Regions from separate parts of the Hafnia sp. CBA7124 genome, predicted to be linked through region 1. Evidence: predicted binding sites of a transcription regulator. Region 1 holds the regulator's gene; each other region holds the start of a gene.

Region 1 (8,239 bases):
AACGTTGCCGACAATGCTTTCTTAGATCACGGCCAGCGTGATTTTGGCTATGCGGTATTTGGTAAAGTGACGAAGGGGATGGACATTGTCGACAAAATTGCTCAGGTGCGTACTGAGAACGTCGGCCCATACCAGAATGTCCCTTCTAAGCCGATCGTGATTACATCGGCAAAAGTACTGCCATAATCTCTGATATTCGGTTTGATGTTATGAGCTGAGATTCCCGCCGCTGTTGGCGGGAGTTTTGTTTCTAGCGCTGCAAAAAATTCTTCAATAGCTGGTGGCCTTGTTCGCTTAAAATGCTTTCAGGGTGAAACTGCACGCCTTCAACGTCTAAGGTGCGATGGCGTACGCCCATAATCTCGTCGGGTTCGCCGTTGCGTTCACTCCACGCGGTAATTTCCAAGCAGTCGGGCAGCGTCTCTTTTTCCAGAATCAGTGAATGGTAGCGCGTTACCGTTAGCGGATTGTTTAAGCCATGGAATACGCCGCCGTTGGTATGGCGAATTGCGCTGGTTTTGCCATGCATGACCTGACGGGCGCGAACCACGTTGGCACCGAAAACCTGCCCCAGTGCCTGATGACCTAAGCACACGCCTAACAACGGTATTTTCCCCGCAAAGTGTTCGATGGCTGCTAAAGAAATCCCAGCATCGTTTGGTGTGCAAGGTCCAGGTGATATCACCAGATGTGAAGGCGCCAGCGCTTCGATTTGCTCAAGCGTGAGATCGTCGTTACGGCGGACGATAACGTCGGCGTCGAGTTCGCAAAAGTATTGGTAGAGGTTGTAGGTAAAGGAGTCGTAATTATCGATCAGCAACAGCATCAGAGGTTCGCTTTGTACGGAAATGACATCAGATGCCCCGATGATAAATCATGCGGGGCATAAGTAAGAGCATAAGAAAGCCGGTGGTTATTTACGCCCGCCCATAATCGAGCCTAAAACGCCGCGCAAAATTTGGCGGCCGAGCGAACTTCCTACCTGACGCGCCATGCTTTTTGCGGCGGTTTGTACCACGCCATCTTTCTTACCACCGCGAGGACCGGTGGTGCCGAACAGAATTTTATTCAAGCTGCCCATCAATCCGCCGCCTTCTTGCGCGTTGGCCTCTGGTTTTTTCACGTCGTCAGCGCTGGCTTTTTCATCCCCGCTTTCAACCGTGCTGAAGCCCTGCTGGGTGATTTTTTCATAGGCAGATTCACGATCGACGGCTTCGTCATAGCGACCATATAACGGTGAATGATTTAGGGCGTGATTCAATTCATCGGCGGTTAACGGCCCCATACGGGATTCAGGCGCGATAACCATTGCGCGCTCAACGATGGTTGGGCGACCGCTTTCATCAAGGAATGAAACCAATGCTTCGCCTACGCCCAGCTCGGTAATGGCCTGCTCGGTGCTGAATTCGGGATTTGCGCGCAGGGTTTGTGCTGCGGCTTTCACGGCTTTTTGATCGCGTGGGGTAAACGCACGTAGCGCATGTTGAACGCGATTGCCCAGTTGTCCGAGAACGTTGTCAGGGATATCCAGTGGGTTCTGGGTAACGAAATAGATCCCGACGCCTTTAGAACGGATTAAGCGCACGACCTGTTCTATTTTATCCAGTAGGGCGCTAGGCGCGTCGTTAAACAGCAGATGAGCCTCATCGAAGAAGAACACCAGCTTTGGTTGCTCAACGTCACCGACCTCAGGTAGCTGTTCAAATAACTCCGCCAGTAGCCACAGAAGGAATACCGAGTAGAGCTTCGGCTGATTGATCAGTTTGTCGGCGGCCAGCAGATTAATAATGCCTTGCCCATTGGCGTCGCAGCGCATCAGATCTTTAATATCCAACATCGGCTCGCCAAAGAAATGATCGCCGCCTTGCTGATCCAGCGTTAGTAATCCGCGCTGAATCGCGCCAATAGACGCGGTAGAAATATTGCCATACTGGGTGGTGAACTGTTTGGCATTGTCCCCCACAAACTGCACCACGGCGCGGAGGTCTTTCATATCGAGCAGCAGCAGGTTGCTGTCATCGGCAATCTTAAACACCAGCTGTAACACGCCGGATTGCACGTCGTTTAAATCCAGCAGGCGAGACAGCAACAGCGGGCCTAAATCTGACACCGTGGCACGAATAGGGTGACCTTTTTCGGCAAAAATATCCCACGGAATGATCGGACACGCCTGCGGCGACCAGTCGGTCACCTGCAAAGCATCTAATCTTTTCTGTAATTTATCGGAAGGCGTGCCGGCAGCGGCAATACCGGACAAGTCGCCTTTTACGTCGGCCAAAAATACGGGAACACCAATACGAGAGAACTGCTCTGCCATTTTTTGTAGGGTCACGGTTTTCCCCGTACCCGTTGCGCCGGTAATCAGTCCGTGGCGGTTGGCCAGCGCCGGAAGTAGTTGCAGCGTGACTTTTTGATTCTTAGCAATGGTAAGCGGAGCGCTCATGGTCAGTCCTTAAGTGAAGAGGCGGAACGTAACTTCCAAGTTCAAAGTATAAGCACGCTGAATCTTAGTCTCAACTTTAACCGCTGTTATTGAGTGGGGAGGTTTTAGCAAAACAAACGCAAATTACGGTTGCCATAAAGTGATTTGTTATGCATATTTTATGATTATATTTTCATTTAATGGCTGGCAAATCGTTGTTGGCGATGTGAATAAGGTGGAAAAGTAATGGCGAAGCAGCAGGCAGTTGCAAGAGACACATTTGAAAAGGTGATGTTGCCTATCTATGCACCGGCAGATTTCGTTCCCGTGCGCGGTAAAGGGAGCCGAGTGTGGGATCAGCAAGGGCGAGAGTATGTGGATTTTGCGGGGGGGATTGCCGTGACGGCCTTAGGGCATTGCCATCCTGCGCTGGTTGCTGCACTGCATGAGCAAGGCGAAAAGCTGTGGCATGTAAGTAATGTTTTCACCAATGAGCCTGCGCTACGTCTGGCACAAAAGCTGATTGATGCCACCTTTGCCGAGCGTGTCTTCTTTGCAAACTCCGGCGCGGAGGCAAACGAAGCGGCGTTCAAACTGGCTCGCTACTATGCCTCTAGCAAAATTAGCCCTTTTAAATCCAAAATTATTGCCTTCCACCATGCGTTTCATGGCCGTACCTTATTTACGGTTTCCGTCGGTGGTCAGCCAAAATATTCCGACGGCTTTGGCCCGAAACCCGCCGATATTGTGCATGTGCCATTTAATGATTTAGACGCCGTTCGCGCCGTTATCGACGATCATACCTGTGCAGTGGTGCTTGAGCCCGTTCAGGGCGAGGGCGGCGTGATGCCCGCGACGCAAAGCTTCTTACAAGGCGTACGTGAACTTTGCGATCGGCATCAGGCGCTGTTAGTTTTCGATGAAGTACAAAGCGGCATGGGCCGAACCGGTAAACTCTTTACCTACATGCACTACGGCGTGACGCCGGATATTCTCACCACCGCCAAAGCGCTGGGGGGCGGTTTTCCGATTAGCGCCATGTTAACAACTCATGAAATTGCCAGCGCAATGCAGGTGGGCACTCACGGAACCACCTATGGCGGTAATCCCCTGGCCTGTGCGGTTGCAGAGGCGGCTTTAGACGTGATCAATACACCTGAGGTGATGGCGGGAATTGAAGAGCGCCACGGCCTGTTTGTGGAGGCCCTAGAGAAGATCAATACCCAGTACAATATCTTCACTCAGGTGCGTGGAATGGGGCTGTTGCTGGGCGCTGAACTGAGCCCTGCCTATCACGGTAAGGCGCGAGATATCTTGCATGCCGCCGCGAGTGAAGGACTTATGCTGCTGAACGCGGGACCGGATATTTTGCGCTTTGCGCCCTCGTTGGTTATCGAGTTTGCCGATATCCATGAGGGCATGGCACGGCTGGAAAAAGCGATTGCCAAAGTCGTGGGTGGCAATTAATCCCTGAGTTTACGGCTCATCCAAATCCCGTGATGTGGCCGTTGCCGCCATGCTATCGACGAAATGGTATGCATGGCGCGTAAGTGCGCAATGATGCGTCGAAGATGCACTTCAATTTGCGTAACGGGCATACCGTTAGTTTCTTGATCGTCAGACTGAAATACGGCGGCGTTGTCATTGAGCGTTGGACCATCATGTTCCAAACGTTGCTGACAAAGCTGCAACGCAATTTCGCAACGCTGTAAATAATCCTGTGCCAGATTCTCGGTGAGCATGTAGTGGTCGCGTGCGAGGATCGTCATGGCATTGAGATGCTCAACGATAAACTGACTGTGGGTGATCCACAGGCGCATATCCGTTAAGTAACGTGAGTCAAATCCCGGTTCCTGCATCGCCTGATTCAGCGAAGTAAAGACGGCATTGTGTGCCTGATTCACTTTCATACGCGCATAGGCCAGCGCGGACGTTTTTGGCTCAGGCGACAGTAAAAGGCGCAGTTCGTCTTGGTAGGCCTCCAATGCCTGATGTGCATTTTTGCGCAGCAAGCCGCTTTGCCACTGTGGCCACAGCCAGATGGTGCTGGCAAAGGCAAGAATACAACCGAGAACCGTATCGATGAGGCGCGGAACCAAGAAATGTAATCCGTTAAGCTGTAACAGCTGAAGCGTGTACACCGCCGTGATGGTGAAACCGATCACGGCCAGACCGTAGTTTTTCCTGAGCACCAAATAAGCCGCGATGGTAATTACCAGCATGCAGCTAAGCGTGACGTTCAACGGTAGGTTGAGCTGCAGTAGTCCTGCGGCAACAATTAACCCAACAAAGGTGCCTAGCGCACGGTGCTGGATCCTAACGCGCGTCGCGTTATAGCCATTCTGAATCACCAACATGATGGTCAGCAAAACCCAATAGGGCTTTGGCAGATGGAATAACATGCCGAGGCTACTGCCCGCAGCCAGCGTAATACCTAATCGTGCGGCGTTGCGCAGTGCTACCGACTTCAACGAAAGATAGGCGCGCAGCGCAGGCCAGAAGGGAAGCCGCTGCTGAGTGGACATCAGATTGCGTTGATATAGTGGGCGTTGGCGCTCTAGCAGGCGAGCCACACGGCTAAAATGATAATAACAGAATTTGCCAACGGGGTTATCTGGGTGCTGATTAGACAGTTTTTCTAGCGCCGATAGCTCATTATCCATCGAGAAATGTTGGGGATAACGGTGATACAAAATATCGTCGGCAACCGTTTTAAGTCGCTCGGTAATGACCTGAGCATTGCGGCGTAATATCGCCTCGGCCTGACTTTTTTCGACCAGCTTCTGCACTTCATCAGGCTGAGACAGGCTAACGGTGATGTGTTCTTGCAAGTCTAATGCGACCTGAAAATAGCGCAGCAGGCGTTTGTATTCAGGATTATGCACCAACGATAGCATGTGCATTTGCTGATAGATCTGAGCAATAAGATCCATCACTTTTTGCTGGCGTTGTAGCAACGGAGGCAGCGCGGTTTCAGGATCGATATGCTGAGTTAGCAGGCTGTATTTGGCTTCCATGTAGTCGCCAAGCTGAACGTAGAGCTGGCTGAGGTTCTCGCGGATCGGTTGCCCTTTCCACAGCAGAAACCAAAACCAGGTGAAAGCGCCATACCAAATAGTGCCGACAATATACAGCAGTGGCCCATGCCAGATCGGTACGCTTCCCGCCATGCTCAGGGTAAAAATAGAGGCAACCAGCGCGGCAGGCATAAGCCGTGCGTGTAGCGGGCTAATTTCACCGTTAACGCCAAGCAACAAGGCTAAACCGAGCATGATCAGCGGTAGGGGAATTTGCCAGAGTAAGCATTGCTGTAGCAGAAAACTGCTGAAGGCAAATAAGCTGCCGCCAACGACTAATCGTTTAATAAAGCGTTTATGCGGAGTATCGAGCCCGGCGATATTGCAGCAGGCGGGAACTAAAGAGAACATCAGCCCAAGTTGTAGATTACCTATCAACAGGCCGAATAGCACAGGAAGACACAGCACCAGCGTTTGACGCAGTGCGTAGTTGACTTCCGGGTGGTAGATGAACCGCCGCCACATAGCTAAAGAAACCCGTGCAGCAGGGCTACACGGGCGTCATCTATCAGCGAGTGCCGTAAACGACGATGGTTTTTCCGTGTGCGGAGATCAGATTTTGATCTTCCAGCATCTTCAGAATACGACCAACGGTTTCACGGGAGCAGCCAACGATCTGGCCAATTTCCTGACGAGTGATCTTGATCTGCATACCATCTGGATGAGTCATGGCATCTGGCTGTTTGGCCAGATTCAGCAGGGTCTGAGCGATACGACCGGTTACGTCCAAGAATGCAAGGTTGCCGACTTTTTCAGAGGTAACCTGTAAACGGCTAGCCATCTGAGCAGACAGGCGCATCAGAATATCTGGATTGACCTGAATGAGCTGGCGGAACTTCTTGTAAGAAATTTCAGCCACTTCACAGGCGGTTTTTGCACGAACCCAGGCGCTACGTTCTTGCCCTTCCTCAAATAAGCCTAGTTCACCAATGAAATCGCCCTGATTGAGATAAGAAAGGATCATTTCTTTGCCTTCTTCATCTTTAATCAATACAGCAACGGAGCCCTTAACGATGTAGTACAGGGTTTCAGCCTTTTCACCTTGGTGGATCAGGGTACTTTTGGACGGATACTTGTGGATATGGCAATGAGACAAGAACCATTCAAGAGTCGGGTCTGTTTGCGGTTTGCCGAGAACCATTCGCTATTATCCTCTGTTGTTATCGCTGCCCTAATATCGGGATACTGATCCTGACAGTGTGCTTATCGTGGCACGGGGCTTTGCTTATTAACTTGTATAGCACTTCATAATCGAGATATAGAGTAATAGGCTAAGGTAATTATTTCCTAGAGTTATTGATCTATACCCGTTTCAATCCATAAAGATCCATTTCGGCATAGTTTGTAGCACAGCTTTGTGCAGGTGTCTTGTGTTGTCTCGCTTCAGCATCAAGAAGTGAGGCCTCTGATTGCCTGTTTTTTATAGAAAGCGTAGTCTGATGCCAAAATTTAACCAAAGGGGTGATAAACATGCAGGCACGAGTGAAATGGGTTGAAGGGATGACTTTTCTGGGTGAATCCGCTTCAGGGCATCAAATTCTTATGGATGGAAACGCTGGCGATAAAGCACCAAGCCCAATGGAAATGGTGCTGATGTCTGCGGGTGGATGCAGCGCGATTGACGTGGTTTCTATTTTACAGAAAGGGCGACTGGACGTGCGCGACTGTGAAGTAAAATTAACCTCTGAGCGCCGCGAAGAAGCCCCTCGTTTGTTTACTCACATCAATCTGCATTTCGTGGTTACCGGCAAAGGACTGACTGATAAAGCCGTTGAACGCGCAGTCGCCTTATCGGCCGAGAAGTATTGCTCGGTAGCGCTGATGTTGGGTCAAGCGGTGAATATTACTCACAGCTTTGAAACTATCGTGGTTGAGTAACGTTTTTACTCCCAAGCATAGTTTTGGCATTCCCAACGTAATAAATCCAAGAATCGCCGCGCCGTTAAGGTCAGCGGCGATTTTTGTGAATAGAACACGCAATACTGGGCGGTGGGTAAATCGTCGATAGGCAATGCACAGAGCGTATTGCCTAATCCCAGCGGTTCCCGCATCGCCCGGGCCACGATGGTGAGGTATTGTGCCTGTTGCACCATGCTTAATCCGCACACCACGGAGTCCGTTCGGATCGGTGATTGACTAAGCTGGTGGTAAAAATTCCCCATGGCTGATTCTAGCTGCTGGTAGTAGCCCATATCGGTTTCAGGTATCAGCCATTTTGCGTGCTTCAGCTCTTCTAACGATTTAGCCTGAGAAAATGGGTTGTCGCGGTGAGCGATAATGCAAAAGGGCGATTCAAATAGCGGCTCACGTACCAGATCTATTGGCGTAGTTTCGACTGTTAGCGTGCCGATGGCAAAATCGAGTCGCCCTTCACGCAAGGCCGGTAGAAGCGTCGAGAGCTGCGCTTCTTTGGCGTGTATATTGGCCTGTGGAAACTGAGACTTAAAGGTATCAGCGGCCTGAGGAAACACGGTTAGCGCAATCAGCGATGAAAAGCCTACAGACACTGAACCTTGAGAATATTGGCTTATCTGCTCAATTTCATCTGCCGCTCGCTGTAATTCTTCCAAAATAAGCTGCGAGCGTGCCGCAAACGCGCTTCCTGTTTCAGTCAGCATCATTCCTTTAGCTCCACGCAAGATAAGCTGCGTATTCAGCGTATGTTCCAATTCTTTGATCGCTCTGCTTATTGCAGGCTGTGACTGGTTTAACGCGCGCGCGGCGGCGCGAATACTTCCTC
Region 2 (8,239 bases), 1.8 Mb from region 1:
GCTGTGCCAGCGGTGAGCAGTCGGCTAAGGCGCGGCTGGCGGCCATGAGCATGCCGTCGGTGACGCGTTTAGCCCCAGAGGCCAGAACACCGAGCCCAATACCAGGGAAGATATAGGAGTTATTGCATTGGGCGATCGGGAAGACCTGATCTTTATAGCTTACCGGCCCGAATGGGCTGCCGGTGGCGACCAGCGCCGCGCCATCGGTCCAGTTAATAATATCTTCTGGACGGGCTTCAACGCGTGACGTTGGGTTCGACAGCGGCATAACGATTGGACGCGCGCAGTGGCTGTGCATTTCACGAATGATTTCTTCAGTAAATAAGCCCGGCTGACCCGAAACGCCGATGAGAACGGTAGGCTTAGCGTTACGCACCACTTCCAACAGTGAAATTGCATCACTTTCTACTTCCCAGTTTGCTAGTGATGTACTTTTTTGCACCAGCTTACTTTGGAACTCGAGCAGGTTTGGTAGCTTATCTGTGAGCAAGCCAAAGCGGTCAACCATAAAGACGCGTTGGCGTGCTTCTTCATCGCTTAAGCCTTCGGATTTCATCTGGGCAATGATCTGCTCGGCGATACCACAACCTGCAGAGCCTGCGCCTAAGAACGTAATAGTTTGATCGCGCAGTTGGCTGCCGGCCGCACGGCTGGCGGCAATCAGGCTACCCAGCGTAACCGCCGCCGTACCTTGAATATCATCGTTGAAACAGCAGAGTTCGTCACGATAACGGTTGAGCAGTGGGGTAGCATTTTTCTGAGCAAAGTCTTCAAACTGCAATAGAACGTTAGGCCAGCGGCGCTTCACGGCCTGAATGAATTCGTCAACGAAGGCATAATATTCATCACCGGAAATGCGTGGGTGACGCCATCCCATATACAGCGGATCGTTCAAGCGCTGTGGATTATTGGTGCCCACATCTAACACGACCGGCAGCGTATAGGCAGGGCTGATGCCGCCACACGCGGTGTACAGTGACAATTTACCGATGGGGATCCCCATGCCGCCGATGCCCTGATCGCCTAGCCCAAGGATACGTTCACCGTCGGTTACAACGATGACTTTCACGTTTTGTTTGGTGGCGTTTTGCAGCATATCGTCGATGCGGTCGCGGTTCGGATAAGAAATGAATAGACCACGGGCGCGACGGTAAATATCAGAGAAATGCTCGCAGGCTTCGCCAACCGTCGGGGTGTAAATGATTGGCATCATTTCACTCAGATGGGCATCAAGCATGCGATAGAACAGGGTTTCGTTAGTATCTTGGATATTGCGTAGGTAGATGTGTTTATCGTTATCGGTTTTGAAATCCTGATACTGGCGATAGGCGCGCTCGGTTTGTTCTTCAATCGTTTCGACGGCCTCAGGCAGCAGGCCGTGTAGGTTGAAGTTGCTGCGTTCTTCTTCGCTAAAGGCGCTGCCTTTATTCAGCAGGGGGAATTCCAGCAGGATCGGGCCTGCGTAGGGGATGTATAACGGACGTTTACTTTCGTATTCCAGTTCCATGGGTAGCACTCTTTATGTCGGGCGGTATATTTTTATCAGAGATTTTAATACGTCATCCCTGCGATCCTAAGAGATACTAATAAGTTGTTCAATGCTTGTTATAGAAAGATGACATTTAGCAGGGAAAGTGCGAGCTAAGTAACACTTTTTTACAGGATTTGGCGAGGAGTGAGAATGCAGGGCCGAATGACCCTGCATTAAAAATAGCTTAAACCTGAACCTGTTCGACTTGAGTGCAGCCTAACGCATGAAGCGTTGCTTGGGTGGCATCCCATTGGGAGAACACGGCATCTTCGGTTTCAACCAATACCGCACGGCGAGTACGCAGCACATCTTTGCCCGAAACGTTCATCAGAATCAGCGCTGCCTGTAACGGCGGCAAGCTTGGGTTAAAGGCCGCATTTTCAGCATAACGTCCGCTGTAAACGCTACCGTCCTCGGCTTCCAGCGCTACGCCGCTATAGGCATGGCTATAAGGCGCATGGCTGCGGTTGGCTGCGTCTAACGCCGCTAAGGTTAGTTCGTCCGCATTTGCCAAACTGAGGTTATGGTTTTCTTCATCCATCAGCAGGGTTTTGATTTCAAGATCGCGCGGTCCAAAAGCGTCTGGTAGGTAATCACCCAGCGTAGCGGCCTGGCGTCCTGGCAAGTTAATCGCCAGTTTGGTGCCGGTATTCAGCTCATTCATAAACTGACGGCAATGACCACAAGGGGTGTAGTTAACCGTGATGGAGGCGAGTGCTTTTTCGCCGCGCAGCCATGCGTGCGTCACCGCGCACTGTTCTGCGTGAATGGTTTGCTGCATCGGCGCACCCAAGAACTCCATATTGGCACCGAAATACAGGTTGCCGCTAACACCGCGCGCAACGGCACCAACGTAAAATTTGGAGATGGGCGCCAGTGAGCATGCGGCGGCCATAGGAAGCAGGGCAAATGCTAATTCGCTGTCGCTCAAGCCGGTAGCCTGTTTCAGACTTTCAACCTGAGAAGCGGTAATCACCGCGTGGAAATCAGCATCATTGATAATCGGTGAGAGCGCCGCCTGCAAAGCGGCTGGCAGTTGGCTGAATGCCGCGTCGTATCGTGCGTGCATGGGGGAGCCTCTTAGTTAGTTACGGGAGAGTATTCTAGGCAACCGATTGGCTTTATTATGTGATTATTATCACTATTTTGATGTAATTAATGTAACGAATGAAAGAAGTGTGAGATGTATCGCGGGTTTTTGTGATTTTTGTTTCTTTTTAGCCTCCCCATGTAGGGGAGGCAACAGTGATATTAGCTAAATAAGTGCAACAGCACAGGGAAGAGGAATGGCGCTAGCAACGAAGTAATAATCCCGCAGATAACCAGAGCCAGTGAGCTGAACGCGCCTTCCTGAAAATCCATCTCGGCGCAGCGTGCGGTGCCAAGGGCATGCGATGCGGTACCCATCGCTAAACCACGCGAGGCTTTAGTGCTGATTTTCATCAGGTTTAATAGAGTATGTCCAAACACGGCTCCCAGAATCCCAACGAAAATAACGCACACCGCGCTGATGGCTGGAATACCACCAATCGACTGTGCAACGGCCATTGCAATTGGCGTGGTCACTGATTTCGGCATTACCGAGGCTGCGATTTCTGGCGATGCACCCATCCACAGAGCAATTGCTGTGCCTGAAATCATGGCGGTAGCGCTGCCGATAAAACAGATAGTGATGATGGATTTCCAGCGTGCGCGGATCTGGTGGATCTGCTCATACAGTGGGAATGCCAATGCCACCACGGCAGGCTGTAGCAAACTGTTCAGCGTTGAGCTGCCTGCAAAATAATGCTCATAAGGAATTTTGAGCAGCAATAGCAATGGAATAATAATTACCATTGATACAAGCAACGGATTCAATAACGGCATGTTTAGCTTTTGAGCAATACGGCGCGCCCCAAAAAAGACTAACAGCGTGAGTGGTAACGACCACCAAATATAAGCCATTATTTTTTCTCCTCGCTGCCGTCGGTAGCCTCACCAATGATACGTTCGCGATGCACCATATGAGAGCTATAAGCAACGACAACCATAATAATCAAAGTACTAATGAGGCACGATACGACGATAGGACCAAACTGCTTGGTTAATACGTCGTAGTACTGCATCACGCCAACGCCGATCGGGACGAACAACAGCGCCATATAGCGGATTAAAATATTACAACCAGGCTTTACCCATTTTGCTGGCATGATTTGTGATGCCAGCAGGGCAAATAAGATCAGCATGCCAATAATGCTGCCTGGAATTGTGATTGGCAGCAGCGTTGAGATGGCATTCCCTGCAAACAAACACAGGTAAATTAATATGAAAGCTCTCAAATACTGCCAGCAAACTGAAAATGCTTTTGACATCAGTGAATACCTAAGAAAGAAAACGCATTCATCATACAATTAAAATCAGAAATGTGCTACCGATCACATCATGAAAACAAGTTATCGCAATTATGCCGTTTGTGAAGGTTTTCAGTTAGGAGCCCATATAGGAGTAAGAGCCCGTATCAGATGAGATCTTCGGAAGCGTGGTTAGATGCGCCCGACAGTCTATAGCCGTACCAGAAAAATACTAGACCAAAAAGTGATATAGCGACCAGTACGTAGAAAAGCGTAGTCGGCGGGGTGAAAGAGAGCAAAAAACCGCACAGTATGGGATTCACCGCACCGCCTAAATTAGCCAAGTTTTGCACCCCGTAGTAACTGCCTTTCAAATGCGCTGGCGCAATAAAATCAATAAATAGGTATTCAACCGGTATCACAATGACTTCACCAAGGGTGAAGATCGCCATGGCGACCATCCAGAGAGGAATGGAGCGCTCAGCCAAAGCAAAACCGATGAGTCCTAGACAGAAAAAGAGGGTGCCAAATATCAGCCAGCGCAACAGATTTTCTTTATTCATGTTGCGGCTGAGCAAATACTGCAAGCCGATGACGACGGTTGCGTTTATCGTCATCACTGAGCCAATCACCTGATAAGCAAACTGCGCGTTGCTGACGGTGATTAAATACTGGGATAAGTAGCCGGTGAACTGTCCTGCAACCACTGCGCCCATGGTGCTGCCAAGCGTAAAAAAGATTAGCCGGCGGTCGTGGCTTAAGACTTTAAAAGTAGCACTAAAAGTAAGTCGCTGGTCGGTAAATACGGTATCACCGTTCGCAGGCGGAAGTCCGTAGCTATCTAGGCGCAGCCAAAGGGTGAGTCCAACGAGAAAGGCTAGTAGGCCAGAGAGAAAAAACGGCAGCATGGGATAGAACGACGCTGCGAAAACACCGAGCGCAGGGCCCGCGGCCCAGCCAACATTCACTAACGTATAATTCATCGAAAAGCCGCGAATGCGTTCACTTACCGGTAGCCATTCGGCAAAGCAGGCTTTAATGGCAATGCTAAAAATAGAATAAGCGGCGTGCAACAGCGCCAATACGGGCACCATCCAGAGCACGTCGTTAAGCCATGGCATAATGCAAAACGTTAGAGTAAATAGAGCAATGCTGATAATCATTAAACGATGTTTATCAAATTTATCAACCAGATAGCCACCGTAAAAGCTTGCAGTAATGCCTAGTGCAAGACTGACACCTAAGACCAGCCCCACACTCTCAGGCTCAAGATGAAAGTGCTCGGTCATATAGATAGTTATAAAGGGCAGTGTAATGGCGCGCCCTATGGTTAATATGAGTGACGACATCAACAGTAGGGTAATTAGTGGTGGGAATCCTTTCAGCCTCATATATTGATGTCTTACTCTATGTAGTTTACGCATGGTAAAGGAAATGAACGATAGCTACTGATTGTATTAGAAAAAACAGTGTCGGGTAGTCTAAACAATAAATTCAGCGAGTTATTTATAATTAATGACTCGTTTAGCGATCAATGACTGCTATAAACCAGAAATCGTAAAGAAAATACTGAAGGGAAAAATAAGCACCTTTAAGAAATTCAATGGCAATCCATTACCATTGTTTTCTATGTGGCTTATGGGTGCTCGGCAACGAGTCTGGCTTGTTCAGACCATGCGTGGAGCTGCTTTGTATAGATAAACTTTATGGAGGGAAAAGGCTCTAATGGGCTATTCACCGCGATGTAAACCAAACATGGGTAGTTTTCAGGCTGGGATTTATTAGCAAAATCAAGTAATTCACTTTCATCGACTAAAGGTTCTGAGTTAGCGTCAAAATCATAAAAAAAAGAGCTGACAATCCATTTGTAATATTCATCATAATTATATATTAACTGCATAATATTCCTCTCTTTTAAGTATATAAATGCAGTTTTATATTTTGTTTTTTTAAGCGCTTAAATGCCAGCGCTATTTTCATTATTTACATTTTAATAGTATCAGGTTGTAATAAAAGTGTTTAAATAAACAAATGAAATGAAGGTTAAAGAAAACTGTGAGGGAAATAGTTTAGACGTTTTAGGGGCGATATTAATGATGATGAAATATGTTTAATGGGGAAATACAAGAGCCTATAAGACTCTTGTATTTGTGTGGGTAACGAAATAATTACACGCCTAACCGATCACGGATTGTATAATAGGCGGCGCCGATGGCGGTGAATGGAATTTGTAAATTTCGTCCGCCAAAGAATGGAAGGTGAGGAAGTTTAGCAAAGGCATCAAAGCGCTCAGCGTCACCACGTAGCACCTCTGAAATCAGCTTCCCAGCCAGATGGGTACAGGTCACGCCATGTCCACTGTAGCCTTGCATGTAGTAAATGTTATTCTCCAGTCGACCAAACTGCGGCATGCGCGATAGGGTCAGCAGGAAGTTACCTGTCCAGCGATAATCAATTTTCACGCCTTTCAATTGTGGGAAAGTTTTCAGCAGTTTTGGCACGATGAGATTATCAATGTCGTCTGGGTCACGTGCACCGTAAACTACGCCGCCGCCATACAATAAACGGTTATCACCGGTGACACGGTAGTAGTCTAAAAGATAGTTACAATCTTCCACGCAGTAGTCTTTCGGAATTAATGAGGCAGCGACGTCGGCTTGCAGAGGCTCAGTGGTCACGATTTGAGTGCCACATGGCATGCTACGGCGCGCTAATTCGGGTTCAACTTTATTTCCCAGATAGGCATTCCCCGCCACAATGACATATTTCGCCTGTACTTGACCTTTTTCAGTGATCACCGTGGCAGGCGTGCCATGCTTAATTTTGACGACCGGAGATTGCTCGAAGATGCGTCCACCTTGCATGCGGATCGCTTCTGCTTCACCCAGCGCTAAATTGAGAGGGTGAATATGACCACCGCTGTGATCCAATAATCCCCCTACGTAGCGATCGGAGGCGATCTCTTCACGCACGCGATCTGAATCTAAAAGCTCAAGCTGGGTATTGCCATAGCGTTCCCAGTGGGCTTTTTGTTCGATGAGCGTGTGGTATTGCTTGTTGTTGAGTGCAACGAAAATGCCGCCGGGCTTGTAATCACAGTCGATGGCGTAGCGTTTGATACGTTGGCGAATAATTTCTGCACCTTCAAACATCATGCTGCCCAGCATTTTGGCGGTGTCCATGCCGTAGAGCTGTTCAATAACGTCAATATCGCGGCTGTAGGAGTTGACCAACTGGCCACCGTTACGTCCGCTGGCACCAAAGCCAATGCGAGCTGATTCTAATAAAACAACGTCATATCCCGCTTCAACGAGGTGCAGTGCGGAAGAAAGGCCGGTATAACCACCGCCGACGATACACACATCACATTGAACCGATTCGGTTAGCTGCGGATAAGGCGCGTGTGGATTCGCGCTGGCGGCATAATAGCTATTTGCATGTTCAGTCATGATATTTACTCCAGCGAGATCCAGATAGTTTTCAATTCGGTGAATTTTTCTAGGGCGTGCAGTGATTTATCGCGACCGTTGCCGCTCTGCTTATAGCCACCAAACGGCACGGTCATATCGCCATCGTTGTAGTTATTAACGAATACCGAACCTGCTTTCAGGCGGCGCGACATACGATGAGCTTTAGACAAATCACGAGTCCAGATGGCTGCACCTAGGCCATAATCACTGTCGTTTGCCAGCGTGAGCGCTTCCTGTTCGGTGGTGAAGGTGGTGACAGCAAGCACTGGGCCAAAGATTTCTTCACGCGCAATGCGCATAGAGTTGCGCACTTCGGTAAAAATGGTGGGGCCGAGATAGCTACCATGCTCACCCTGCGGGTGATCGCGACCATCGAGATAGAGGTTCGCACCTTCAGCCAGTCCGGCCGCGATGTATTCATTCACTTTTTCACAATGGTCTGCATCGATAAGTGTGCCCATCACGGTTTCAGGATCGAGTGGGTTACCCGGTCTGAAGGCCTGAGCCTGTTCGCGCAAAATAGTGAGGAATTCGTCTTTAATACTTTCTTCCACCAGCAGACGTGTGCCTGCGATACACACTTGGCCTTGGTTGTAGAAAATACCGGCCGCCGCATTAGCTGCGGCTTTTTGCAGATCGGGACAATCGGCAAAAACAATATTGGCGCTTTTGCCGCCAGCTTCGAGCCAAACGCGCTTCATATTGGAATCCCCCGCGTCTTTCAACAACTGTTTGGCGGTGCGCGTGGATCCGGTAAATGTCAGTACGTCGACGTCAGGATGGCGCGAGAGAGCCTGCCCTGCGCCTTGGCCAAAGCCTGCGATCACGCTGAGTACGCCGTCTGGCAAACCCGCCTCTTTGGCTAAACCCGCGATGCGTAAGGCGGTTAACGGGGATTTCTCTGACGG
Region 3 (8,239 bases), 770 kb from region 1:
GCCCATACATGGTGACCGAAGCGCTGAAACCATACAAAAACCATCTGGGAATGCACTTTGTTTCTAACGTCGATGGTACCCATATTGCCGAAACGTTGAAAACCTTAAACCCAGAAACCACGCTGTTCCTTGTTGCGTCTAAAACATTCACGACACAAGAAACCATGACGAACGCCCACAGCGCGCGTGATTGGTTCCTGAAGTCGGCCGGTGATGAAGCACACGTGGCGAAGCATTTTGCCGCGCTTTCTACCAATGGCAAAGCGGTGGGTGAATTTGGTATTGATACCGCCAACATGTTTGAGTTCTGGGACTGGGTCGGCGGTCGTTACTCGCTGTGGTCTGCCATCGGTCTGTCTATTGCCTTAAGCATTGGTTTCGATAATTTCGAACAACTGTTGAGCGGCGCTCATGCCATGGACCAACATTTTGCCAATACGCCAATCGAAAAAAATCTGCCGGTACAGCTCGCCCTAATTGGCATCTGGTATAACAATTTCTTCGGTGCAGAAACCGAAGCGATTCTTCCATATGACCAATATATGCACCGTTTCCCAGCTTATTTCCAACAAGGAAATATGGAATCTAACGGTAAATATGTGGATCGTAACGGTAACCCAGTTTCTTACCAGACTGGCCCAATCATTTGGGGTGAACCCGGTACGAACGGCCAGCATGCGTTCTATCAGCTGATTCATCAGGGAACTAAACTGGTTCCTTGTGACTTTATTGCTCCGGCGATTAGCCACAATGCGTTAGGCGATCACCACAGCAAACTGCTGTCTAACTTCTTTGCTCAAACTGAAGCGCTTGCGTTCGGTAAATCACGTGAAGAAGTGGAAGAAGAGTTTGCGAAAGCCGGTAAAACCGCGGCAGAAGTGGCGCACATCGTACCGTTTAAGGTGTTTGAAGGTAACCGCCCAACGAACTCCATTCTGCTGCGTGAAATCACGCCATACAGCTTGGGCCTGTTAATCGCCTTGTACGAACACAAAATCTTCACTCAGGGCGCAATTCTGAATATCTTCACCTTTGACCAATGGGGCGTAGAACTCGGTAAACAACTTGCGAACCGTATCTTGCCTGAGTTGAGTGGTAGTGAAGAGGTAAATAGCCACGATAGTTCAACCAATGCGTTGATTAACCGCTTTAAAAACTGGCGCGCATAGTTGGTTAACTCTTTAAGTTAAAACATAAAAAACGCCACCCTTAATGGTGGCGTTTTTGTTGGGTGAGCTAGACCATTTTCGTGGCGCCACGAAAATGGTCTCTATTTTTTAGTGACGGGTGTTTGTAATCCCTTTGAGCCTAGCTTTTTGTCCTGAGCTTTGACTCGGCGCTGGAGTTTCTTAAGATCCTCTTCAGCAGGCAATTCCTCTGGTTTTATATGCCTTGATCCCAACATGTCCCGCACGCTGATATTATTTTGTTCGTGCTCTGACGTGATGGGCTGCTCACCGTGAAGGTCAATTTGCTGCACGTTATAATTGGTCATCTCGGTCGCTAGATTTTTAGCGGCAATAGTCAGAGTGGGAAGAAAATCGGCTAATGGGCGGTTTTTCACAATTCCGTACCGGTCTTTCATATCTTGAGTGGTATGCCCACCAAATAGTGCGGCGTCACCTCGAGAGCGAATGCGAGAGAAACCGGCATCATCAATACCGCGCTCATAAATATTCTGCGACAGCGCCTTCTCTGACTCTTTCAATCGATCTCTTGCCTCTAAGCGTTCGTATAAGCGCATACGATCTTCGATAAGCTCTTGTTTGCGAGTTTGTACGGCAAAGTAACTCTGAGCAAAGGCAATTTCCGGCTTACGTGGATCGCCATTCTGAGCAATCAGATAGCAGGCGTAACGTGTCAGAATAAGGTCTTCAACCGCCCGTTCCGCGCCGCTGCCCAGCAGAACCATTTTCGTGACGCCACGAAAATGGTCGAGTTCTTTGAAGCCAGATAAACGGCAGGCTTCAATGGATCTGATGATGGCGGTTTGGAAGTTTTCCCAACGGGCATAGCCCAGATGAGGCTGAAGGTCGCGCGCGAACCAAAACTCGATACCATCAGAATCAGTGCGTTGTGCGAGTGAATCGAAATGTTGCTGTAACATCTGAAGCTTTTTATCTAATGCCATGGAAAATCCCTCTAAATAAGTAACGTCCAAAGATGGGCGTTATCCCTTGTTCAGAGGGGGACTTCCACGGCGTTTCGCTAGCTTTGCGAAGCGTATCGCAGGGTATTTAACCTTGCATACAGGCTTTGCGCTTCAACCAATCCTTCCCTTCCACAAATCGCGTCACCATCATGGCGCAGACGGTATTTCCTGTGGAATTCAACAGCGTTGCGGGAACGTCGATGATGGTGCTGATAATCATGATGGTGCCGACTAACTCAGGTGAGAAACCAAACACCGAGCAGATCATCAATTCACCGGTCATCCCGCCGCTTGGGATCGCGCCCATGACGGCACCGACGAGGAATGCGACGCTGATGATGGCCGCGATATTCATCGGATCGCTCATATCTTTATGGAATAGCGTAAAGAGGAATACGATTTTGATGATGCCGCCGATTACCGAGCCATCTTTATGCGTGTTGGCACCCAAAGGGATGACGGTTTCGGCGATATCATGGGGGACGCCCATCTTTTTAGTCGCAATCAGGTTTGCTGGAATACAGGCAGCGCTGGATGAGGTGGCGACGGCGGTAATCGCTGGCGTCAGTACGTTAGACCAAAAGACTTTAACGCCCAGTTTTCCACCTGCAACAAAGGCATACAGCGTGTTTGCACCAAAAAAGTAGATCACGGTCAGGATGAGGTAAAGCAGGAAAGCATTCAGATAGCCATTGATAATCTGCGGCCCTAAATGACCAACCGTAGCGGCAAAGTAGCAGCCTAAGCCAACCGGTGCGGCGTACATGATGATTTTCACCATGCGAAGAATAACGACGGTGCCTGAGGTCAGAAAGTTGGCGATTGGCTGACCTTTTTCCCCTGACATCGAGGTAGCTAATCCTAACAACACGGAGAACACGATCAGCGGCAGCAGGCTAGATTTGGTAAACAGCTGCAGGAAATCAGGCACGGTAAAGGTATTTACGATGATTTCACCGAGGCTTTTGCCGTGTGAATCCGGCGCAGGTGGCAAATGTGCAATCAGCGTACTGACGTCGACGTTTTGGAATGGGTTATAAATCTGGGTACCGATGAAGGCGATAACGGCGGCAATGAGCGCGGTGCTTAGAAATACGGCAAAAACCGTTCCCATAATCTTGCCCAGACGCGCCATCTGTTTCATTTCAGCGATAGAAGACGAAATGCTGAGAAACACCAGCGGCACAATGACGACAAACATCAGATTAAGGAAAAGATCCCCGATCGGCTGCACAATTGCGGCCTTTTCTCCGAAAACGATACCGGATAGCCCGCCGAGGATAATCCCTAGCAGCAAGCAAATAGTAAAACCATAATGACGTAGTATTTTCATATTATTTTATTTCTCAATCGTTAGAACACCCTGGCATAAGCTGCAGTAATCATTCGCGATCAGGCGAAGGTTGGCCGGACGACATAGTAAAACGATTAGCAAAAAAATGTCGCGAAATGTGAGGGCCGTTAAGTTTCTATCTGAGGATTTACAGATTTATTTTGGTTTGGGGATAGACGACAAAATAGCCATTTTGTTAACTTGATCACATAAAATGATTAACGGCACAGAGGAACATCGATGCCAGGAACCAAACAAGCGAGCGCTATCGCGAAGATTTTGCAGTGGATTTTGAATGCTGGTCTGTTAATGCTGGCCGTGATTTTAGTGGTGTTCTTAGCGAAAGAAACCTTCACGCTAGGAACGGTGCTGTTTAACGCCAGCGAAACCGCATCCTCATATCTGCTCATTGAAGGGATTGTTATCTACTTCCTTTACTTCGAGTTCATTGCGCTTATCGTGAAGTATTTTCAGTCGGGATATCACTTTCCCTTACGTTATTTTATCTACATCGGTATTACCGCAATCATCCGTTTGATTATTGTCGACCACAAAAATCCAGCCGATACGCTGATTTATTCGGCGGCCATTTTGGTTCTTGTGGTGGCGCTATTTTTAGCGAATACAGAAAAGCTCAAACGAGAATAAGGCGAAAAGAAAAGGCGGCCAATAGGCCGCCAAAGTCGTTATCGCTTTAGCGATAACGGGATCGAATAACTGCAATGGCACAACAAAGACACAGGTTTTAACGCATTACCCTTTCACACCGCCGGACGTGAGTCCGCCCACCAGCCAGCGCTGAGCTAGCAAGAATACGGCAGTAATTGGAATAGCAGACAGCACCGCCGCAGCGGCAAAGTCACCCCACAGATAGTTTTGCGGATTAAGGTATTGCTGCATGCCGACGGCCAACGTATAGCTATTCACATCGCGCAAGAGCAGAGACGCCACCGGCACTTCGGTAATTGCGGCAATAAATGACAAGATGAAGACCACCGCCAAAATAGGTACCGACAACGGTAAAAGCACCAAGCGGAAAGCCTGCCAAGGTGTAGCGCCATCAAGAGCTGCGGCCTCTTCTAACGAGTTATCGATAGTTTCGAAATAGCCCTTAATCGTCCAAACATGCAACGCAATCCCACCCATATAAGCGAAAATTACGCCGCCGTGGGTATTAAGACCCAGGAACGGCACATACTGGCCGATACGATCAAAGAGCGCATACAGCGCCACTAGCGACAGCACGGCTGGGAACATTTGGAATATCAGCATGCCTTTCAGCAGCGAGCTTTTGCCTTTGAATTTCATGCGCGCAAAAGCATAAGCACAAGTGGTGGAAAGCGTCACAATGCCTATTGCCGTAACCACGGCGATTTTAATCGAGTTCCATAGCCATAAAAGAACCGGGAACGGTGGCGGAGTGACGCTGCCATCTGCGTTAGTCACGCTCATTCCCAACGCCAACTGCCAGTGTTCCCAAGAAATATTCTCGGGAATAAGGCTGCCGGTCGCAAAGTTACCAGAGCGCAGCGAGATAGCGATGACCATCAGCAGCGGAAACATGATGGTACAGATAAAAGCCAGCAGCATCAGATGTGTAAACAGCAGGCGTAAACGCTGGGATTTCGGTTGAACCATAGCCATGTTGTGGTCCCTCTCCTTAGTCGAAATTCATTTTGCTGGCTTTCAGATTCAGTATCGCCAACGCGCCAACCAACAGGAAAATCAGTGTGGCAATCGCTGCCGCTAAACCAAAGTCTTGTCCACCGCCGCCTTCAAACGCGATGCGATAGGTATAGCTCACCAGCAAATCGGTATAGCCTGCCGGTGTAGAGGTCCCGAGCATATCTGGACCGCCGTTGGTTAATAGCTGTATCAAAACAAAGTTATTAAAATTGAAGGCAAAACTGGCAATCATCAGCGGTGTTAACGGCTTGATCAGCAATGGCAGCGTGATGCGGAAAAAGTTCTGCATTGGGCCAGCGCCGTCCATCGCCGAGGCTTCGTACAAATCGTCTGGAATGGCTTTGAGCAAGCCCATGCACAAGATCATCATGTACGGATAGCCGAGCCAGGTATTGACGATCAGAATCATGCTTTTGGCGGTGAGCGGATCGCTAAACCAAGCGGGTTTAATACCGAACAGATGGCTGAGCATCATGTTGATTTCACCGAAGCTTTGGTTGAACAACCCCTTAAAGATCAGTATGGAAATAAACGACGGTACGGCATAAGGCAGAATGAGCATCACGCGATACAGCGCCTTACCTTTTAACGCTTCCCACTGAACCACACATGCCAGCACCATGCCGACGGCAACGGTGAACACCACGGTTAAGACCGAGAAGATAATGGTCCAGATAAAGATGCTGACGAACGGCTGGCGGATACCTTCATCCTGTACCACGCGTAAAAAGTTTTTCCAGCCAATAGAAACGGTGAATCCAGGGCTGAGCTGTTCATTTTCCCATTGCCCTTGTGCATTCACCGCTTGATAGAATCCTACGTCGGTATTCGGACGATAGACGGTGCCCGTTTGATTGTTTTTGAGGGTTTCACCGTCTTGCTCAAGAGTATATAGCGGGCTGGTTCCGGCGAACTGACGCAGGGAACTCATGCGCAATTCACTGCTTTCGGGCAAAACTGCCACGATGTTATTTAAGGCCTGACGGTTTTGAGTAATCACCCGCAGCGTAGCGCGATCGCCCGTCTGTTCGACGCTTTCTGGTTTCATGGTTAAGCGCTGTTCTTGAGCGCTGAAGCTAAAAGGATCTGAGATGTAAAGCCGATCGTTTTCGGGATTGGCTAGCTGTAAGCGCCACCGATCGCCTACGGGGTAAAGGCCAAAGCCGTAAGTTTTACCCGTGGTGAATTGACGCTGCATTAACACCGACTGTGCGCGTTCAAAGGTGAGCTGGTTAGTGCTGCTGTAATTGGTGAATGCGATGGCGATGGTGCAGATAAGGGGAAAGAGTACGAATAACCCCATTCCCGCAAGGCCCGGATAGACATAGCGCCACGCATAGGCTTTGCGATTGGCAAAAATGTAGAGTCCTGACCCAAGCAAAACCAGCGTCAGCATGGCAAACAGGTACTCGCCCTGTGCGTACATCACAATGGTGAGATAGCCCGTAAACAGGCACATGGCGGCGATAACGATCCATTTTAGTATGTCACTCTGCCACCATTTATCCGGCTTCGCGATTGGATATTCTGTATGGGATAACGACATCAAACTCTCCCTCATTTCTCTTACGCCGGAGGCGGTTACGGACAACTTAAATTTCGATGTTCAGACCCTATCCAGCCCATACCGAGATCGCTGAGCAAACCCCTCCTCAGTGAAGAGGAGGGTTAGGGTGGAGTCATTTACTGATGAACTTATTTGGCGATACGTTGTTCTGCGCCGGTTAAGGCTTCTTTCACACTCTGACGACCATTTACCGCGTTGATAATGGCGCTGCGCTCGGCGTACCAGAAGGCGCTCATCTGCGGGATGTTTGGCATGATTTCGCCTTTTTGGGCGTTTTGCATGGTGGCGGCGATTTTCGGATCTTTTTCCAGCGTTTCTTGGTAGGACTTCAGTGCAACCGCGCCCAGTGGTTTATCTTTATTAACCTGCTCCAGACCGGCATTGGTCATCAGGTAGTTTTCCAAGAACTCGGTGGCCAGCTCTTTATTCGGGCTAGCGGCATTGATGCCTGCGCTGAGTACGCCAACAAACGGTTTGGATGGGTGGCCTTTGAAGGTTGGCAGCAGGGCAACGCCATAGTTGATGTTGCTCTTATCGATGTTTGACCACGCCCAAGGGCCGTTAATGGTCATCGCGGTTTGCCCCTTATTGAACGCGGCTTCAGCGATGGAGTAATCGGTATCTGCATTGATATGCTTGTTTTTCACCAAATCAACGATGAACTGTAGGCCAGCCTGAGAGCCAGCATTATTCACGCCCACATCTTTGATGTTGTAGGTGCCGTTATCATATTTGAAGGCATAGCCGCCGTCGGCTGCGATGATTGGCCATGTGAAGTACGGTTCTTGTAGATTCCACATGATGGCGCTTTTGCCTTTAGCGCGCAGCTCTTTGTCTAGTGCCGGAATTTCTTCCCACGTTTTTGGCGGCTCTGGCAGAAGGTCTTTGTTGTAAATCAGCGACAGCGCTTCAACGGCCACTGGGTAAGCAATCAGTTTGCCGTTAAAACGAACGGCGTCCCACGTGAATGGATAAAGCTTCTCTTGGAAGGCTTTAGAAGGATGGATTTCAGCCAACAGGCCAGACTGCGCATAACCCCCGAAACGGTCATGAGCCCAAAAAATGATATCAGGGCCATCGCCGGTAGCCGCGACCTGCGGGAATTTTTCTTCCAGCTTGTCTGGATGCTCAATCAGCACTTTGATACCGGTTTCTTTCTCAAACTTTTTACCGACTTCGGCCAGGCCGTTATAGCCTTTATCGCCGTTAATCCAGATAACCAGTTTGCCTTCTTCAATTTTAGCGAACGCGGAAGAGGAGAGAACCAGTGTCGCCAGTGCCGAAAGGGCGAGGGTTCTGATGCCTGATTTCTTAGTCATTATCCAATCCTTCTTGTTCTGTTTCTGTCGAGGTATGAGTTGATGTCTGTACCACCGAGCATGGAAGCCGAAGCGGTTCAGATAAGCCGTAGAGTACGAATCGTTGTTAGCCCCTGCTTGTAGGGGATTTCTGATGCAGTGCCATACTCCTTTACACGAGATTGCTTCTCATCCTCCCCCCT
Region 4 (8,239 bases), 1.8 Mb from region 1:
CGCCCACGGCGACCGGCTTCAAAAAGGTGATACCGTTAACCGCCACGGTAACGACTCGTCCTTCTGCCACTTCTTTTGCCAGAATTGCGCCGCCGATGTCCATCTGCGACATAATCCAGCCACCGAAAATATCACCATTGGCGTTAGTGTCGGCTGGCATTGCCAAAGTACGAAGGACAAGCTCTCCCTCAGGGAAACGATGTTTTTCGCTCATAAATGTCAGTCTTATTCTTTTCAGTTACCACTTCCCTGAAGCAGATTGCCTTCAGGAAAAACCTTATTTGCCGAGTTTTTGTTCTTCGGTCATATGACGGTAGATGTATACGCCGCTTAATAACGTGAAGACCAACGTGAGAGCGGTCAGTCCGAAGACCTTGAAATCAACCCAAACGCTTTGTGGCATCCAGAACGCCACATACAGATTCGCGACACCGCAGGCCATAAAGAACACCGCCCATGCCGCATTCAGACGTGACCATACGATATCAGGCAGAGAAATCTCTTTACCGAGCATGCGTTGGATCAACGGTTTTTTCAGCACGATTTGGCTTACCAGCAACGCAATGGAGAACAGTGCGTAGATCACGGTCACTTTCCATTTGATGAATAAATCGTTATGGAATACCAGCGTCAGCGTACCGAAAATAGCCACCATCACGAAGGTGATGAGCGTCATTTTTTCCACTTTACGATATTTAAGCCAGGTCACGATTAGCGCTACCGCGGTGGCGGCAATCAACGCACCAGAGGCCACGTAAATGTCATAAAGCTTGTAACAGACAAAAAATACTACTAGGGGCAGAAAATCTAAAAGCTGCTTCATATACCTGTCCATAAATCAGTTAACCGAGCGACTATACCCGATTCAGTGCGGCGAGGCATTAAAACCCTAACGCGTACCTGTTCTCATTATCGCGCATAATGCAGCCGAGTGGGATGCAACGGCGGCTATTTTTGCAAATACTTACAAGATGGCATAATGCTTGCTATCACCTTGATAAGTTTGTTGCTTACACGCATGATGTAGCAAGCGTGTAAAGAAGGTAAGCGACATGAAATGGAAATTTATTAACGGCTGGATGCCGGGTTTAGCCCTCTTGATGGGGTATCAGCGGGAGTGGCTGACAAGTGATATTCGTGCCGGGCTTTCGGTTGCCGCCGTGGCCTTACCGGTGGCGATTGCCTACGCTGATTTAGCGGGAGTTGGCGCTATCGTTGGACTCTATTCCTGCGTGTTCCCCATGATCGCCTATGCGCTTTTCGGTTCCTCGCGTCAGGTCATTGTGGGACCAGATACGGCCACCTGTGCGGTGATCGCGGCGGTTGTGACACCGCTTGCCGCGGGTAACACTGAGCTTCAATGGCAACTGTGTATCATGATGACGCTGATGACCGGTGGTTGGTGTTTGATCGCCAGCCGTTTTCGTCTAGGCGCGCTGGCCGATTTACTGTCGCGGCCTATTCTCACCGGATTATTAAACGGTCTGACGATCACCATTATTGTCGATCAGCTAGGCAAAATTTTTGGCTTCCAAACTAAAGCGCGTGAGCTTATCGAGCGCTTGTTGTCGTTGCCGCATGATTTACTGGGGAGCCACTGGCCGACCATGCTGTTATCACTGCTCACGCTGGTGGTGCTGATCGGCGTGAGACGACTGCGCCCGAGTTGGCCAGCGCCGCTTATCGCAATGTGTCTGGCAATGTTGTTGGTTTGGCTCTTTGAGTTGCCGCGTCATGGCATACGTACGATAGGTGGATTCAGTGATGGTTTGCCGATTGTGCAATGGCCAAGTTTCCAGCCCGGTTTGCTGCGTGATTTGGTGATCCCCTCGCTTAACCTGGCGTTGATTAGCTTTGTTAGTCTGATGCTTACCGCACGCAGTTTTGCCGCCAAAAATGGCTATGAAGTTAACGCCGACGCCGAGTTCCGAGCGCTGGGTGTCGCCAATATCATTTCTGGTTTGTCACAGGGCTTTGCTATCAGCGGCACCAGCTCGCGTACGGCAGTGAACGATGCCAACGGCGGTAAAAGCCAGCTTGTTTCCATTGTGGCGGCGGTGGTGATTGGCGTAGTTGTGTTGTTCTTTACCTCTCCGTTGCAGTACATTCCCGTCTCGGCTCTGGGCGTGGTGTTGGTTTATGCGTCGTGGTCATTGCTGGATTTCCGCACGATTATTCAGCTACGCCGTCGAAATCCACCGGCGTTTCGTTTGGCGCTGTTTACCTTTGCCAGCGTGATGTTGGTAGGGGTTATGCCGGGGATCGGTTTGGCCGTTTTACTCGGTCTACTCCAGTTTTTGCGCACCGTGTTTCGTCCAACGGAACAACTGCTGGGCGTGAACGAAGAGGGTATGATCCACTCGCTAGGCAACGGAGCGCATGTTAAAGCGGTCGAAGGCGTGTTGATGTATCGGTTTAACTCGCCGCTGACCTATTTCAACGTCAGCTATTTCAAAAGACGAGTGCTTAATTTGGTTGACGGCATGCCGTTTCAGCCGCGCTGGGTTGTGATTGATGCGGTCGCCAGTTTTACCTATCCCGATATCAGCGTGATCTCAGCTATTGATGAGCTGAAACGCGATTTAAAACAGCGTAACGTCAAGTTAGTCTTAGCGGGGAGAAGAACCGACCTTAAGCGCTGGTTCAGCGCAAACCGCGCGAAGGGCGAAGAGAAAGGACTGTTGTTTGTTTCCGATCTCTATTTGGCGCTTAAGTTTATTCAGAGTAGCGAATGCGTAAACTGCGAACCATCGCCGCCGAGTGAAACCAAGGTCCTGGCGCTGGAAGATAAGAGCGCTTTACATCAGCCGCCAATAGAACCTTAAAGTATCACCATAAAAAATGGGAGCCCGTGGCTCCCATTTTGCTATCACGTATTGATTACGCCGGTTGTCTCACCAGCATATAAAGGCGAGACAGATAGATAATCAGCATCGCAGAAACCAGATTACTCAGCGCGCCCATAATCACCATTCCCACCGTTGGGTGCAGCGCAGAAAGCACACCTACCAACAGCAGCAGCGCCAGTTTTGCCGCCAGCCAGAGCATGATGGCAGGGCTTATCAAACGCACATTGGCGAATGATAGGCGGAAGCTGCTTCGAATAGCTCTGATTACGCCGACCTTTTCTTCGGACATAATCATCGGCGCTAACGCTAGCCCAACGGCTAATACGATACCCGGCACGATAAAGGCGGTAATACCAAGCTGAACCATCAACGTACACAGGAACATCAGCAGTAACAGACGTGGCAGCATCGGTGCAGAAGTACCAATCGCACGCAGCGCGCTGAGGCGTTGTCCTTGAGATACCAACGGAATTAACGCCAACATACCGCCGAGCAGCAGCACATTACCAATCAGCGCGGAGAAACTGGCCGCAGCGGATACTTTAAGCAGCACCATCTGTTGCTCGGGCGTCATCTGCTGCACCATTTCCTGCAGCCCCATACCGGACGTTAGCGTTCCATCAGCACCGGCCAGAATACTCAGATCGTCTGCACCCGGCGTGAATGCCTGATTCAGGATCACCGAAATAAACGCGGTTAACAGCGCTAACAGGCACAGCGTGCTTATCTGATGACGGAAAAAGTTAAAACTGTCACGGTACAATGTACGGGCCGTGATTGGCATGCAGGCGCTCCTTGGCATTTGCAACGACCCCCTAATTGACTAAAACAGCAGCAGGATCGCGGCAGTATCAGGTTATTAAGGGATTTAGAATAATCAATGTGCGCCGATTGTACCCTGTTAACCGGGGAAGTGGCACCCCGCTGCTATTTTACTGGCGATTTCTTCAGCGTTTGGCGGAGCAAGCGGAGTAAGCCCATAGGCGGCGCGGGCGCGATCGCAGGCTTCGTTAGGTTCTCCAAACTCCCAAGATTGAGAAAATTCTCGGCAGGGTGAGGGGCGGTTCTCGTACATCGAACACATAACATTCTGACCAATTTCTCCGCGCAAATTCACGCAGCGTGGTTTTTTCGTGTTGGTGCCCTGCATACAGCGCATATAAGGGTTGACCTGCTCGGTCAGTGAAGCAGGCACAAGGCCTCCGGCATCATCCGCTTCGGCCCAATAAAATGAAACGCGGAAAAAACCGCAGCATGCGCCACATGAGATGCAGGGATTATGTTGTGAGATCGTTGGAATTGTTTGTGTGTTACTCATCTTGATTTCCCACCACTCCTTATGGTTTCGAACCAAAACAATCGGAATAGAAAAATTACTCTGAGGTTAATTTTACGTCAATCAACTTAGATGAGATGCGTGAGGTATGTTTATAACTCGTTAAAATTGATCCACATCAATTTACGTAAAATCATATAATTAATGCATGTTTAATACATGTCATTTTGTGAAAAACAATGTCATTGATGTGATCTGTGTTAGATCACGCATCATCCTTTTTGGTTATATTTCCGCACGCAGTGATAACCATATAAAGGGAAGGGATGATGAAAAAAATTACACTTGCGCTATGTGTGGCAGCAACGCTGGCACCATCTTTCGCTATGGCTCATCAGGCGGGTGATATTATTGTTCGTGCCGGTACCGCGACGGTGCGTCCAACGGAAAGCAGTGATAACGTGATGGGGCTGGGTGGATTCAAGATCGATAACGATACCCAGTTGGGACTAACGTTCAGCTACTTGATTACCGATAACATTGGTGTTGAATTGCTGGGAGCAACGCCGTTCCAGCACAAAGTGGGGTTGCAGGCGACCGGTGACATCGCGTCTACACGTCAACTACCACCAACGTTGATGGCTCAGTGGTACTTCGGTAAAGCGGAAGACAAGCTGCGTCCTTATGTCGGTGTGGGTATCAACTACACCAATTTCTACGATGCGAAGTTTAATAACACGGGCAAAAGCTTAGGCTTGCACGATCTAAGCGTGGATAATTCATGGGGCGCTGCAGGTCAGGTGGGCTTGGACTATCTGGTGGATAAAGACTGGATGATCAACGCATCTCTGTGGTACATGGATATTGATACCACCATCAAGTTCAGAGATGGAAATAACCAAAAGCAAAGCATTGATACACATGTTGACCCATTTGTATTCATGTTTGCCGTTGGCTATCGCTTCTAATCAGAAGTGTGTAGCAGGGACAATAAAACGTTCAGTGTTGTAGACGCAGAAAGCAGACAAAAAGTTACAGACAATAAAAAAGGCGCGTAAAGCGCCTTTTTTGATCGCGAGAAGCGGTTACTTAACTCGCATATCGTTTTCAACAACGCGCACGCCTTTCACCGTTTTTGCGACGGAAACTGCACGGTTGGCATCCGCAGATGAAGAAACAAAACCGCTCAACTGCACGCGGCCTTTGAAGGTTTCAACGCTGATTTCGGTTGATTTGAGAGATTTCTCTGCCAATAGTGCAGACTTCACCTTGGTCGTAATAACGGTATCATCAATATAACCGCCGGTGCCTTCCTGTTTGGCCGTTGGCGCACAGCCTGCCAATGCAACAGAAAAAATCGCCGCTGCGCAAAAAGTGGTAATCGCTTTAACCCATTTCATCAATGTTTCTCCTTGCTGTTTATAGTTGGAACGACCGATTTAAAACCTAATCTAATGATTAGTCGTCATGTCATCCGTAATCACTATAATCCATTTTTAAAAAACAGGCTTATCAATATGTAAGCGTCACTAATACAAAAAACCGTGCGGTACGAATACGGCACGGTTGTTGAGGTGATGTTTATCTAAACGGCTATTTTAACGACGGGTAGCAGCTTTCATTCCACTGACGAAATCATGCAATTTTTTCAGCATTACATCGGGCTGGCGCTGGTTTTTTTCGATGATTTTGACAATAGCGGAGCCAGAAATTGCCCCAGCGGCACCGGCGTCGAGCGCCTCTTTTACCTGAGAAGGTTCAGATATGCCAAAACCTTGCAGCGCTGGCGGCGCCTTCAGCTCATCTAAACGCGCCACCAAATGATGCAGCGGTAGCTGAGCACGGGTTTCTGCCCCGGTAACACCAGCGCGAGAAAGCAGATACGTGTAGCCTTGTCCCTGCGCGGAAATGCCTTGCAGCAAATCATCATCGGCGTTCGGTGGGCAGATGAAAATAGGGGCAATACCGTGGCGTAATGCAGCCTGACGGAACGCCATAGACTCTTCGATTGGCACGTCGGCAACCAGTACAGAATCCACGCCAACTTCGGCACAACGCTGATAAAACTCGTCAATTCCGTTGTGGAACACCAAGTTGGCATACATCAGTAAACCAATTGGGATCTGTGGATGCTTTTTACGAATTTCAGCCAGTAGCTCAAAACAAAGCGTCGGCGTCACGCCGGCCGCAAAAGCACGCAGCGTTGCGTCCTGAATCGTTGGGCCGTCAGCCAGCGGATCGGAGAACGGTATGCCCAGTTCTAACGCATCGGCACCGGCATCAATTAAGGTATTTACGATCTCCAGAGAGAGCGCGGGAGTGGGATCGCCGAGGGTGACGAAAGGAACGAAAGCACCTTCATTACGCGTTTTGAGTTCAGCGAACAGTTGTTGATAGCGTTCCATTAGATTTCTCCCCGCGCAGTCAAAATATCGTTAACGGTAAAAATGTCTTTATCGCCGCGGCCAGAAAGGTTCACCACCAGCAGTTGTTCTTTATCCGGATCTTGCTCAATCATTTTTAAAGCGTGCGCCAAAGCGTGAGAAGACTCCAGCGCAGGAATAATACCTTCTTCACGCGACAAACGTTTGAAGGCATCCAGTGCTTCATCATCAGTGATGGACACGTAATCAGCGCGGCCAATGCTGTTCAGATAAGCATGCTGTGGGCCGACAGAAGGGAAGTCTAAGCCCGCAGAGATGGAGTAAGACTCTTCGATTTGGCCTTCTTCGGTCTGCATCATCGGTGACTTCATACCAAAGTAGATCCCGACTTTGCCATGCTTGAGTGGTGCGCCGTGTTGTCCGGTTTCAATGCCTAATCCACCGGGCTCAACGCCGATCAAACGTACTGATTCTTCGACGATAAAATCTGCAAACATGCCGATAGCGTTCGAACCGCCGCCAACACAGGCGAGAACCGCATCAGGCAAGCGGCCTTCAAAGCCTAAAATCTGTGCCTTGGTCTCTTCCCCGATCATGCGCTGGAATTCGCGTACGATGGTTGGGTATGGGTGTGGGCCAGCCGCTGTGCCAAGCATGTAGTGTGCTTTATCGTACGAACCAGACCAGTCGCGCAGCGCCTCGTTACAGGCATCTTTCAGCGTAGCGGAACCGCTAGTCACCGAGATAACCTCTGCGCCCATTAAACGCATACGGAAGACGTTTGGCGATTGACGCTCAATGTCCTTAGCACCCATATATACGCGGCATTTCAGACCGAGCAGGGCACAGGCTAGCGCAGAAGCCACGCCGTGTTGTCCAGCGCCTGTTTCGGCGATAATTTCTGTTTTGCCCATGCGCTTAGCCAACAATGCTTGGCCCAGCACTTGGTTAGTTTTATGCGCGCCGCCGTGCAGCAGGTCTTCACGTTTCAGGTACAGCTTAGTTTTAGTGCCTTTGGTTAAGTTACGGCACAGCGTCAGTGCAGTAGGGCGGCCTGCATAGTTTTTCAATAAATCGATGAACTGTGCTTGAAACTCAGGATCTTTCTGCGCGCTGACAAAGGCTTCTTCTAATTGCTTCAGTGCTGGCATCAAGATCTGGGGAACGTACATTCCGCCAAATTCGCCGAAATAGGGGTTTAGTAGTGTCATGTTATGTACCAACCTAATTATTGATTTAATTAATAAGCGCGCAGCGTTTGAAATACGGCTTCTAGTTTTTGCTGATCTTTAATGCCGGGCGCGGTTTCTACGCCAGAGTTGAAATCAAGTCCCGCACTGCCAAGCTTCGCGGCAAGAATGCAGTTGCTGGCGTTAAGACCACCGGCGAGCATGACGTTATCCAACGTTTTCCCTGCCAACAGATTCCAATCAAAGGATTCACCGGTGCCGCCGTTGCCATTATCGAAAACATAGCGGTCAACATGCAGCAAATTACGCGCAGGAATGTGGTCGCTGATGCTGATCGCTTTCCAAATCTGGCAGTTAACCGGCAATAGCTGACGTAGTTCGCGGATGTATTCCTGTGATTCATCCCCGTGAAGCTGAACGGCATGCAGCGCGAGACGCTCAACGGTGAGTCGAACCGTTTCCAGTTTGGCGTTGCGGAACACGCCAACGTATTTCAATGGCGCAGCGGCAATCACTTCGCGTGCCTGAGTGATGTCGACG

The links. Region 1 encodes CRP, which controls carbon source genes, mostly activating them, when cyclic AMP is high. Its sites were predicted from a motif close to ATGTGANNNNNNTCACAT; they were not measured.
Region 2: a site for CRP is predicted at 2,658-2,675, ahead of cdd (cytidine deaminase). Genes of this name have one in related genera too.
Region 3: a site for CRP is predicted at 3,679-3,696, ahead of psiE (phosphate-starvation-inducible protein PsiE). Genes of this name have one in related genera too.
Region 4: a site for CRP is predicted at 4,292-4,309, ahead of ompW (outer membrane protein OmpW). Genes of this name have one in related genera too.

What each region holds. Positions count from the first base shown of each region.
Region 1 is NZ_AP017469.1:4,176,532-4,184,770, reverse strand. It holds gene ppiA (peptidylprolyl isomerase A) at 1-186, shown strand, start outside; gene CPY98_RS19030 (aminodeoxychorismate synthase component II) at 251-826, opposite strand; gene CPY98_RS19025 (helicase HerA-like C-terminal domain-containing protein) at 914-2,443, opposite strand; gene CPY98_RS19020 (aspartate aminotransferase family protein) at 2,669-3,889, shown strand; gene CPY98_RS19015 (YccS/YhfK family putative transporter) at 3,886-5,964, opposite strand; gene crp (cAMP-activated global transcriptional regulator CRP) at 6,008-6,640, opposite strand; gene CPY98_RS19005 (OsmC family protein) at 6,970-7,377, shown strand; gene CPY98_RS19000 (LysR substrate-binding domain-containing protein) at 7,383-8,239, opposite strand, start outside.
Region 2 is NZ_AP017469.1:1,439,640-1,447,878, forward strand. It holds gene CPY98_RS06700 (NAD-dependent malic enzyme) at 1-1,507, opposite strand, end outside; gene cdd (cytidine deaminase) at 1,716-2,600, opposite strand; gene CPY98_RS06710 (CidB/LrgB family autolysis modulator) at 2,783-3,475, opposite strand; gene CPY98_RS06715 (CidA/LrgA family protein) at 3,475-3,882, opposite strand; gene CPY98_RS06720 (MFS transporter) at 4,029-5,246, opposite strand; gene CPY98_RS06725 (hypothetical protein) at 5,498-5,761, opposite strand; gene CPY98_RS06730 (FAD-binding oxidoreductase) at 6,030-7,310, opposite strand; gene puuC (aldehyde dehydrogenase PuuC) at 7,316-8,239, opposite strand, start outside.
Region 3 is NZ_AP017469.1:357,449-365,687, forward strand. It holds gene pgi (glucose-6-phosphate isomerase) at 1-1,169, shown strand, start outside; gene dinD (DNA damage-inducible protein D) at 1,271-2,131, opposite strand; gene CPY98_RS01660 (dicarboxylate/amino acid:cation symporter) at 2,238-3,485, opposite strand; gene psiE (phosphate-starvation-inducible protein PsiE) at 3,726-4,133, shown strand; gene malG (maltose ABC transporter permease MalG) at 4,239-5,129, opposite strand; gene malF (maltose ABC transporter permease MalF) at 5,146-6,717, opposite strand; gene malE (maltose/maltodextrin ABC transporter substrate-binding protein MalE) at 6,867-8,057, opposite strand.
Region 4 is NZ_AP017469.1:2,425,472-2,433,710, reverse strand. It holds gene yciA (acyl-CoA thioester hydrolase YciA) at 1-214, opposite strand, end outside; gene CPY98_RS11225 (septation protein A) at 278-823, opposite strand; gene CPY98_RS11220 (SulP family inorganic anion transporter) at 1,053-2,825, shown strand; gene CPY98_RS11215 (YciC family protein) at 2,881-3,633, opposite strand; gene CPY98_RS11210 (YkgJ family cysteine cluster protein) at 3,751-4,140, opposite strand; gene ompW (outer membrane protein OmpW) at 4,455-5,093, shown strand; gene CPY98_RS11200 (BON domain-containing protein) at 5,211-5,525, opposite strand; gene trpA (tryptophan synthase subunit alpha) at 5,724-6,530, opposite strand; gene trpB (tryptophan synthase subunit beta) at 6,530-7,720, opposite strand; gene trpCF (bifunctional indole-3-glycerol-phosphate synthase TrpC/phosphoribosylanthranilate isomerase TrpF) at 7,750-8,239, opposite strand, start outside.